DNA from 2 places in the Nocardioides sp. NPDC058538 genome. Region 1 is predicted to be linked to the other one. Evidence: riboswitches for the same ligand, from Rfam matches in the RefSeq annotation. Region 1 holds a riboswitch; the other holds the start of a gene.
What was found. A riboswitch is a leader RNA that binds a small molecule or an ion and turns the genes downstream of it on or off. The one in region 1 is predicted to bind cobalamin.
Positions count from the first base shown of each region.

Region 1 (5,065 bases):
CCATGTCGGGCTCGGTCCGCGTCGCCCAGATGTGCCACGACTTCGGACTGACCTGGGGCTCCCACTCCAACAACCACTTCGACGTCTCGCTGGCCATGTTCACCCACGTCGGCGCCGCCGCACCGGGGGAGATCACCGCGCTGGACACCCACTGGATCTGGCAGGACGGCCAGGGTCTGACCGAGTCGCCGCTGGAGATCCGCGACGGTGCCGTCGCGGTGCCGACCGCCCCAGGTCTCGGGATCCGGCTCGACCGCGACCGGGTCGCGGCCGCGCACGAGCTCTACCTCGAGCACGGGCTCGGCGTGCGCGACGACGGCGTCGCCATGCAGTACCTGGTGTCGGGGTGGACCTTCGATCCCAAGCGCCCGTGCCTGGTTCGTTGACCGCCCGGTGAGCGCCGAGCTCGCCTGGCTCCTGCTCGCCGGCATCGGCGCGGGACTGACCGGCTCGGTGGCCGGTCTCGCCTCGCTGGTCAGCTACCCCTCCCTGCTGGCCGCGGGGCTGCCGCCGGTCGTCGCCAACGTCACCAACACGGTGGCCATGTTCGGCGTCACCGGCGGCACCGTCGCCGGCTCGCGCCGCGAGCTGCGCGGCCAAGGCAGAAGGATCGCCTGGCTGGCACTGGCCTCCTTCCTCGGCGGCGGGGTCGGCGCAGCCCTGCTGCTCACCACGCCGGCCGAGGCGTTCGAGACGGTGGTGCCCTGGCTCGTCGGCGGCGGAGCGGTGCTCCTGCTGCTCCGCGACCGGATCCGGTCCTGGGCAGCCGCTCGCGCCGCCGCACGGCCGCCACGGCAGGACTCGTCAACAGGTGTCGAGGGGCGACGTACGCTCGCCCGCGGGTTCGGCTGGGGCGTCATCGTGTTCGTGCTCGGCATCTACGGCGGCTACTTCGGCGCCGGCGTCGGGATCATCGCGCTGGCCGTCCTGGTGCTCGAGCGCACCGAGGCCCTGGCGATCACCAACGCGGTCAAGAACGTCGCCACCGGCGTCGCCAACGGCACCGCTGCGATCGCGTACGTCTTCTTCGCTCCCGTGGACTGGCCCGCCGCGATCGCCCTCGGAGCGGGTGCCGTGATCGGCGGCTTCCTGGGGCCGGCGATCGTCCGGGTCGCCCCCGAGCGCCCGCTGCGCTGGCTGGTCGGTCTGGCCGGCCTCGGGCTCGCGCTGCACCTGGCCACATCCTGACGCGCCGACTCGGCCCGATAGGCTCCGGCCGCTGTCACGGGTCACAGGAGGGCATGACGAGCATGGGTTCGAGCAAGATCTCGGTGCGCGCCCGGGTGCGTGCGCTGGTCGAGGACGACCTCTTCCAGAAGACGATCATCGGGGTGATCATCCTCAACGCGGTGGTCCTCGGTGTGGAGACGGCGGTCCCCGAACACCTCGCCCACGAGCTGGCGCTGCTCGACAGCGTGCTCCTCGGGGTCTTCGTGGTCGAGCTGCTGCTGCGGCTGGTGGCGTACGGACCGAAGTTCTTCCGCGACCCATGGAACATCTTCGACACCGTGATCGTCGCGATCGCGCTGGTGCCGGCCACCGGCCCGATGTCGGTGCTGCGGGCACTGCGGATCCTGCGCGTGCTGCGCCTGGTCAACTCTGTCCCGTCCATGCGTCGCGTCGTCGACGGCCTGATCGCGGCCATGCCCGGGAAGGGCTCGGTCGCGGCGCTGCTGGGGCTGATGATGTACGTCGCGGTGGTCATCTCCACCAACCTCTACGGCTCGATCGCGCCGGAGTACTTCGGCGACCTCGGCACCAGCGCGTTCACGCTGTTCCAGACCATGACCGGCGAGGCCTGGCCCGACATCGCCCGCGAGGTGATGGCCGAGGACCCCTCCGCCTGGATCTTCTTCGTCGTCTTCATCCTGGTGATGACCTTCGCGGTCCTCAACCTCTTCCTCGCCGTGGTCGTCTCCGGCATGGAGAGCGTCGAGACTCTCGCCGAGCACGAGGAGGAGTCCGATGCCGAGATGATGGCCATCCTCACCTCGTTGCGGGAGGACCTCACCGCCGTACGCGAGGAGCTGGCCGCGACTCGGGCGGAGCTGCGGTCGGACTCAGATGTGGGCTCAGCTGCCCGCTGAGGTGATCTCCTGCAGCACCACGTTGCGGGGGCCGTCGGCGGTGCCCTTGACCACCCGCAGGAAGTAGGGCTGGTCGGGGTTGTGGTTGGGATCGAAGGTCCAGTTCCCGCGGGGGCTGACGATGGTGCCGACAGAACCGAGTGAGTCGGCGATCTCGTTGCGGTTGACGTCGTCTGAGAGGTCGAGCGCCTTGTCGAGCGCGGCCGCGGCGTCGTAGGCCTGCACCGAGTAGACCGTCGGGGTGGCGCCATACGCCTTGCGGTAGTCCTTTACGAAGGCGTCGTTCATCAGCGAGTCCATCGCGTCGCTGTAGTGCAGCGCGGTGCGTACGCCGGACGCGGTGCTGCCCAATGCGGACAGCACGTCGCCCTCGGTGAGGAAGCCCGGGCCGTAGAGCCTGGTGCTCTTGGCCAGCCCGGACTCGCGGTACTGCTTCACGAACGCCTCCGCCTCCTTGCCGGCATAGGCGGCGAAGATCGCGTCCGCGCCCGAGTCCTTCGCCTTGTCGAAGGTGCCCGACCACTCCTCGGTCACGCCGGCCGGGGTGTAGCTCTGACCCGCCACACTGCTGCCGGCCGCCTCCAGGGCGATCATGAAGCTGTCGGAGAACTCGTGACCGGCCGCGTCGTCGGACCCGATGACGTACGCCGTGCCTCGGTCGGTCTCCTGGGCGACCGCCTTCCCGAGCGCGCCGCCCAGGTCGGAGTTGGTCGAGGACGTACGCCACACGTAGTCGGAGCCGTCGGCGAGCTCGTCGGCCCCGGCGCCGGTCACGATCAGCGGCGTCTCGCTGTTGTTCGCGACGTCCTTGGCCGCGAGCGCCGTCTCCGAGCTCGCCAACCCGACGACCGCCTGGACCTCGTCGTCCTGGATCAGCCTGCTCACCGAGGCGACGCCGGTCTCGGCCCGGTCGCCCTCGTCGGCCTCGACGACGTCGATCAGCCGGCCGCCGAGCTTCCCGCCGTGCTGGGCGAGGTAGAGGTCGAAGCCCCGGGACATGTCGGTGCCGATCGACTTGTGGACGCCGGAGGTCGGCACCACCAGACCGATCGAGACCTTCGCCTCCGAGGTCGTGGCGCAGGCCGTCAAACCGAGCGCGAGCGCCGGGATGGGCGCGAGAACGAACAGTTGCCGGCGAGCCGAGCCAGTCACGGGAGACTCCATCTGTGGGGTTGGCCTCGGGAGATTTCGAGTAGCCGAACACTGGCACAGACCGCGGCCGGGCGGTGAGCAATTCGGCGCCGTGTCCGCAAGTCGGTAGTCTCGCCCTGCCAGTCGTACTCCATGCCTGATGGGGTCAGGGAACCCGGTGAAAGTCCGGGACTGACGCGCAGCGGTGAGGATGACGGGCGGGGCACGCACTCCTTCCGGGGAGGGCAGCCACTGGAGCCTGGCTCCGGGAAGGCGCTCCGTTCCGATCGATTCCGAGTCCGAAGACCTGCTGGCTCTGGCGGCGCCCGCCGCCAGGTCACCACGTGCCCCGCGCAAGGGCACATGACGCAGAGCAGGTGTCCTGATGGCGCGAGTCCGAACCGACCGGTGCCCTGGAGTCGGTCGCCCATGGACGGCCGAGGACGGCCTGCTGGTGCGGCTGCGCCTGATCGGCGGGTCCGTCTCGTCCGCCGCGCTGCTCTCGCTGATCTCCGTGGCGGAGACCTACGGCGACGGGCGGATCTACCTCACCGGTCGCGCCAACCTGCAGGTGCGCGGCCTGCCGAGTGTCGACGGCGGCCGTTCTGGAAACAACCTGCCGGGCGAGGTGCTCACCGCGCTGAAGGCGACCGGTCTGGTGCCGGCGCAGACCCACGAGCTCGTACGCAACGTGATGGTCTCCCCACAGACCGGGCTCGCCGGGGGACGTGCGGACCTGCGCGGCGTCGCGGCGTCGCTGGACCGGCTGCTGTGCGCCTCGCCGCGGCTGGCCGCGCTGCCGGGCCGGTTCCTCTTCGTGCTCGACGACGGTCGCGGCGACCTGGTCTCGCGGGAGTGCGACCTCGGGCTGGTGGCCCTGTCCGCCGTCGAGGGTCAGCTCCGGGTCGGTGACTCGTGGGGGCCCGTCGTGCCGCTCACCGAGGCCGCGTCCCGGCTGGTCGCGCTCGCCTCGCGCTTCATGGACGTACGCGGCGAGGGGCCGTCCGCGCCCTGGCACGTCGCCGAGCTCGACGCACCGATGGTCGAGCCGGTCGCGGCCGATGCTCGGGTGCCTGCCGTGGTCGAGGAGCTGGGGTTCGGCGAGGTGCCCGGGGGAGAGCATGTCCCCGCTCCCGACGGAGCCCTGGACCGGGCCGCAGTCTCTGCCCTGGCGGAACGGGCACCGGCGGTCGTCGTGACACCGTGGCGCGGCGTACTCGTGCCCTCGCCGCAGGTGCGCCCTCCTCGGCGCTACGACTACATCGACCAGGGGCCGGCGATCTACGTCGACTCCTTCGCGACCATCCGGCGCGAGGCCGACCTCTCCGCGGTGCCGGCCGACGCCGAGCGGCTCGCGGTGCGGATGATCCACGGCAGCGGACAGGTCGATCTCGCCTCCGACCTGGTCATCCACCCCGGCCTGGTGAAGGCCGCGCGGGGCGCGCTGGAGGCCGGGGCGCCGATCCTGTGCGACGCGACGATGGTCGCGACGGGGGTCACCCGCAGCCGGCTCCCGCGCGACAACGAGGTGCACTGCATGCTCGGTGACGACCGGGTCCCGGCGCTCGCGCGCGAGTGGGGAACGACCCGCACCGCCGCCGCGCTGTCCCTGTGGGAGCCCTACCTCGAGGGCGCCGTGGTCGCCATCGGCAACGCCCCGACAGCGCTCTTCCACCTGCTCGAGATGATCCTCGACGGCGGTCCGCGGCCGGCCGCGATCGTCGGCTGCCCGGTCGGCTTCATCGGCGCCGCCGAGTCCAAGGAGGCGCTCGCGTCGTTCGCCGCCGAGCACGGGATCGACATCCCCTTCGTCACCGTCCGGGGCCGCCGCGGCGGCTCCGCGATGA
Region 1 is NZ_JBHXNY010000041.1:15,584-20,648, reverse strand. It holds gene ACFWQC_RS24895 (enolase C-terminal domain-like protein) at 1-386, shown strand, start outside; gene ACFWQC_RS24890 (sulfite exporter TauE/SafE family protein) at 394-1,188, shown strand; gene ACFWQC_RS24885 (ion transporter) at 1,251-2,087, shown strand; gene ACFWQC_RS24880 (ABC transporter substrate-binding protein) at 2,073-3,239, opposite strand; cobalamin riboswitch at 3,343-3,548, shown strand; partial or broken gene ACFWQC_RS24875 (nitrite reductase) at 3,604-3,792, shown strand; gene ACFWQC_RS24870 (precorrin-8X methylmutase) at 4,453-5,065, shown strand, end outside.

Region 2 (5,065 bases), on a different contig from region 1:
CCTTCGCAGGCCTCGCAGTCGGGGCCGTTCTCGATGGCGCAGACCGCGGCGTCGCTCCAGTCGTCCCAGCTGAGGTCGTCGATGGCGTCGGTGGTGGTCGGGTTCTCGTTCATGGTCATGCCCCTGTGGTCGAAGTGGTCGAAGTGGACTGCTTGCTGGCCTGGATGCCGGCCCGGGAGCGCAGGTAGTACAGGCTCTTGATGTTCGGGTCGAGCAGCGCGAGCTTGTGGATCTTGCTGATGTACTGCGGGGTCGCGTCGGCCTGGAAGAACAGGTTGAGCGACTGGGCCTGGTCGATGTAGACCTGCCGGTCCGACGCGCGGGCGAGCAGGATCTCCTGGTCGATCTCGTAGCCGGTCTTGAAGACGTCCTTCTCGTGCTCGTCGAGCCAGTCGACGTGCTGGACCGAGCCGCCGTGGTCGACGATGTCGTCGATGTGCGCCTGGTCGTAGACCCCGCGCTCCTCCATGACCTCGACGAGGTTCTGGTTGGCCCGCGGCATCTCCCCGGCCGAGGTGGTCTGGTTCCAGACGCATGCGACGTACGGCTCGATGCCCTGGCTGGTGCCGCCGACGATCACCGCGGTGCTCATCGTGGGTGCGATCGCCATCAGGTGGGAGTTGCGCCGCCCGACGCACCACTCCGGGATGCCCGCGACCGAGCCCATCCACCGCGACGCGGCATCGGCATCGGAGGAGATCCGCTCGAAGATGTCCTTGTTGAGCGCGGCCGCCTTGTCCGACTCGAACGGCACCCGCTGCTTCTGCAGGTAGTCGTGGTAGCCCATCACGCCCAGCCCCAGGCTGCGGGCCTTCTCGGTGTAGCGCACCGCCCGCTCCAGGCCGCGGATGGTGCGGGCCTTGCGCAGGAACGCCTCGGCGACCGCGTCGAGGAAGACGGTCGCGACGTACGCCGTGTCCTGGTCCTTCCACTCGTCATAGGTCGAGAGGTTCAGCGAGGAGAGTACGCAGGTGTAGGAGTGGTCCTCGTCGCTGAACAGGGTGATCTCCGAGCACAGGTTGGAGGCCTTGTTGGCCAGCCCGTTGGCCCGGTAGGACTCGGTCTGGGCGGCGTTGACGGTGTCGACCTTCCAGATGTAGCCCTTGCCCAGCACCACCCGGATCTTGAGCACCCGCTGATAGCGCTCCAGAGCATCGCGATCCCCGGCCAGCATCCGGTCGATGAACGCCTGGCTGAAGATCCAGCCGATGTTCTTGTTGGCGGGCTCGCGGAAGATCAGGTCGGCGAGCTCGTAGAAGTCCGGGTGATCCACCGGCAGGTAGCCGGCCCAGGAGCCGCGGCGGGTGGCGCCCTGGCTGATCTGGTTGGTCATCTCCACGAAGTTGCAGAAGACCGGGACCACGCCGTTGGCCTTGCCGTTGTCGCTGAACTTCGCGCCGCGGGGCCGGACATCGCCGAGGTACGCCGAGGTCCCGAACCCGTTCTGGGAGAGGATCGCCGCCTCCTTGAGGGTCTCGTAGAAGCCCCACACCGAGTCCTCGACGTACGAGCCCTCGCACGAGACGGGCAGACCCCGGTCGGTGCCGAGGTTGGACAGCACCGGCGTCGACGGCGAGAGCCAGCCGTTCCAGATCGCCTCGAAGAACCGCTCCGTCCAGGAGACGCCGTCCTCGCGGGGGTACATCTCGTCGGCGAGATCGCCGGCGGTGCTGGCGATGGTCTCGTAGCGCTCCCGCACGCTCTGGCCCTCGACGGTGTACTTCGCCTTGAACATCGCGTAGCCAGCGGTGGTCATGAAGGCAGGCACCGTGCCCGACGCCTGCAGCGCCTTGCGCTCGGCGGAGAGCGCCTCCCAGTTGTTGTTGCTCATTAGAAGCTGAACTCCGTCTCGCCGATGTTGCGGTTGTATTCGTTGCCGGTGACCTGGAAGAAGTCGTGGAACTGGGTGCCGTTGATGCCGCTGTAGAACCACTCGGCGATCGGGTTGGCCTCGACGTTGAACAGCGGCTCCATCCGCATGTTCTCCAGGGTCATGTCGATGCGGGACCTCACGAAGGTCTCCAGGTCGGCCTGGTCGATGCCGGCGATCGGCCCGTGGTCGAAGAGCATCTCCACGATCCGGGCCTCGTGGGCGTAGAGGTGCTCGGCGACGCCGCGAACCCTCGCGAAGAGGTCGTCACGCTCGGCCTCGAACTTGTCGGCAGGGACGGTCGCGGCGTACTCCTCGAGGGTGGTGTTGAACAGCCAGGCGCCGCCGGTGGCGTGCAGGTTCTCGTCGCGGGCGGAGAAGTTGATGCCGCTGATCACGTTCTGCAGCAGGTTCTTTCCCCCGGACTGGAAGTGCTTGAGGAAGGCGAAGTTGGAGTAGAGGACGCAGTTCTCCATCAGCGTGAAGACGCTCAGCGCGTAGAGCAGGTCCTCGTCGGCGATGGCGTCCCACACGAACGCGATCCGCTCGGCCAGCACCGGGTCGTTCTTGTAGGAGTCGTAGAACTCCTCGGTGTCGATCATCAGCGTCTTGTTGAGCTTCGCGTAGAACGGCGCGTGCATGTTCAGCTCGGCGAACGAGAAGGCGTTGGTCATCATCTGGACCTCCGGACGCGGGAACGCGTGGAAGAGCCGGTCGCCCCACACCTCGCCGCCGAGGATCAGCTCGTAGATGGTGAACAGCTTCAGCGTCGTCTTGACCGCGGCCTGCTCGGCGTCGGTCATGTTGACCAGGAAGTCCTGCTTGTCGTTCTCGACCGGGATCTCCTCGGCGGTCCAGAAGATGCTCCGCTGCTTCTTGGCCAGGTCCTCGGCCATCGGATAGTCGAAGACGTACGCCGACTTCTCGGTGCGGATCGGTAGACCCTCGGTGTCGATCATGTCCGTGCCCTTCTCGCGCGGGCCCCCGGCCCGCTGGATGTCTCGTGCATCCGTGCCGGGGCAGGAGGGGACGGCGTCGTACGCGCTCGATCCCCTGACCTTCCCTCGAGGTCGCGGACCCCACCATGAGGTGGGCACTGGCAGGTCTTCGGACTCGTGGGCGTCTCGTGCTCGGTCCTAGTGGCCGTCGCTTCCCAGGAGCCGGCTTGCTCCCAGTGCTTCGTGACGGCGGTCGTTCCCACTCACCGCTGCGGGGCAGTCCCGGACTCACACCGGGTTCCCTCTTGCCTCTCCCGCCCCGTCGCCGAGGTGGGAGAACCAGCTGCGAGGACCACTATATGCGGGAATTACACCAATGCAACTTCCTAGATCTTGTGTTCAGCCGTGTCGTCGGAAACGTTCCCGACGCCGGCCCCGTGGCCCGTGCTAGCCTCTGCGCCGAGTCGAACGCATCCTGATGGATGCCAGGGAACTCCGGTGTGAATCCGGGACTGGCGCGCAGCGGTGAGGGCGACGGCGATGCCAGCAAGCCACTGGGGACCAGTCCCTGGGAAGGCGGCCTCGCCGGGTGAACCCGAGTCCGAAAACCTGTCGGCTCAGATGTACGTCACGGCCCTCGCGACCAGGGTCCAGAGGACCTGAGAGGCCGACCGCCGTGGAAACGCTGTCCCGCGAGACCCTGAGTCCGCGCCGTGCTCGTGACCGCAGACGACGAGTCCCGTTCGTGCCGCTGATGGCCGGGCTGCTGCTCGCCTCGGCGCTCAGCGCCGTCGCGTCCCTGGCCTTCGGGTCCGAGCGGATACCGATCGGTGAGGTCATCGCGGCGGTCGGCGACCGGCTCCAGGGAGACGCCACGGGGAAGTGGGACGTGATCGTGTGGGAGCTGCGCGTCCCCAGGGCGCTGATGGCGCTCGCCGTGGGCGCCGGCCTGGCCGTGGCCGGTGCCGGCATGCAGACCCTGGTGCGCAACCCGCTCGCCGACCCGTTCCTGCTCGGGATCAGCTCGGGCGCCTCGGTGGGAGCGACGGCGGCGATCACCACCGGGGCGCTGGGCGGCCTCGGCATCTACGCGGTCTCCGGCGGGGCGCTGCTCGGGGCGGTCGGCTCGGCCGTGCTGGTGTGGCTGGTCGCCACCGCACAGGGCGGGTTGACCCCGATCCGGCTGGTGCTCTCGGGTGTCGTGCTCTCCTCGGGGCTCTCCGCGATCGCCTCGTTCCTGGTCTTCATGAGCGATGATCCGCGCGCGGCCGACTCGGTGATGTTCTGGATGCTCGGCAGCGTCGGTGGCGCCAGCTGGGAGAAGCTGTGGCTGCCCGCGGTCCTCAGTCTCGTCCTGGGGCTCGGCATGCTGGCGCTGCACCGTTGGCTGGACGCCCTGGCCGCCGGCCCCGAGACCGCTGCCGCGCTCGGTGTGAACGTCGCGGCGCTGCGTACGACTCTGTTCGTCGCGCTGGCCGTGCTGGTCGGGGTCCTGGTCGCGGTCAGCGGTGGGATCGGGTTCGTCGGGCTGATCGTGCCGCACGCGGCCCGGCTGCTCGTGGGCGCCCAGCACCGGGTCGTCCTCCCGGTCGCGGCGCTGGGCGGTGGGCTGTTCCTGCTGTGGGTCGACGTCCTGGCGCGGCTGGTGGCGCGACCGCAGGAGATCCCGCTGGGGGTGGTCACAGGTGTCGTCGGGGCACCGCTGTTCCTGTTGTTGCTGGGCCGTGGGCACTACCGGTTCGGAGGCGGACGATGAGCGGGCACGACGCCGGGACCGTGCTGCGGCTACGTGGCGTCGGCGCCCGTCTGGGCACGCGCGAGGTGCTTCGCGACGTCGATCTGGACGTACCGGTGGGCACCCGCCTCGGAATCGTGGGGGTGAACGGCGTGGGCAAGTCGACCCTGCTCCGGATCCTCGCCGGGGTGCTGCGGCCGAGCGCCGGGCGGGCGCATCTCGCCGACGAGTCCGGCCGGCTCCACGAGACCGCCCGGATCGGCTCGCGTGAACGCGCCCGGCGGATGGCGTACGTCCCCCAGGAAGAGGCGGTCTCCGCCGAGCTGCTCGTCGGGGAGATGGTGGCGCTGGGCCGGGTGCCCCGCACCCGGCCCTGGTCCCGGGGCGGACGGCAGGAGCGCGAGATCGTGCGGGCGGCTCTCGACGCCGTCGGCCTCGCCGACCGCATCGACGACCCTTGCGAGCGGCTCTCCGGCGGCGAGCGGCGCCGGGCGGTGATGGCCCGCGGCCTCGCCCAGGAGT
Region 2 is NZ_JBHXNY010000023.1:2,382-7,446, forward strand. It holds gene ACFWQC_RS19435 (ribonucleotide reductase N-terminal alpha domain-containing protein) at 116-1,831, opposite strand; gene ACFWQC_RS19440 (ribonucleotide-diphosphate reductase subunit beta) at 1,831-2,829, opposite strand; cobalamin riboswitch at 2,951-3,167, opposite strand; cobalamin riboswitch at 3,257-3,440, shown strand; gene ACFWQC_RS19445 (FecCD family ABC transporter permease) at 3,563-4,564, shown strand; gene ACFWQC_RS19450 (ABC transporter ATP-binding protein) at 4,561-5,065, shown strand, end outside.
Region 2: it holds a riboswitch for cobalamin, as region 1 does, so the genes downstream of both, ACFWQC_RS19440 (ribonucleotide-diphosphate reductase subunit beta) here and ACFWQC_RS24875 (nitrite reductase) in region 1, are expected to answer to the same signal.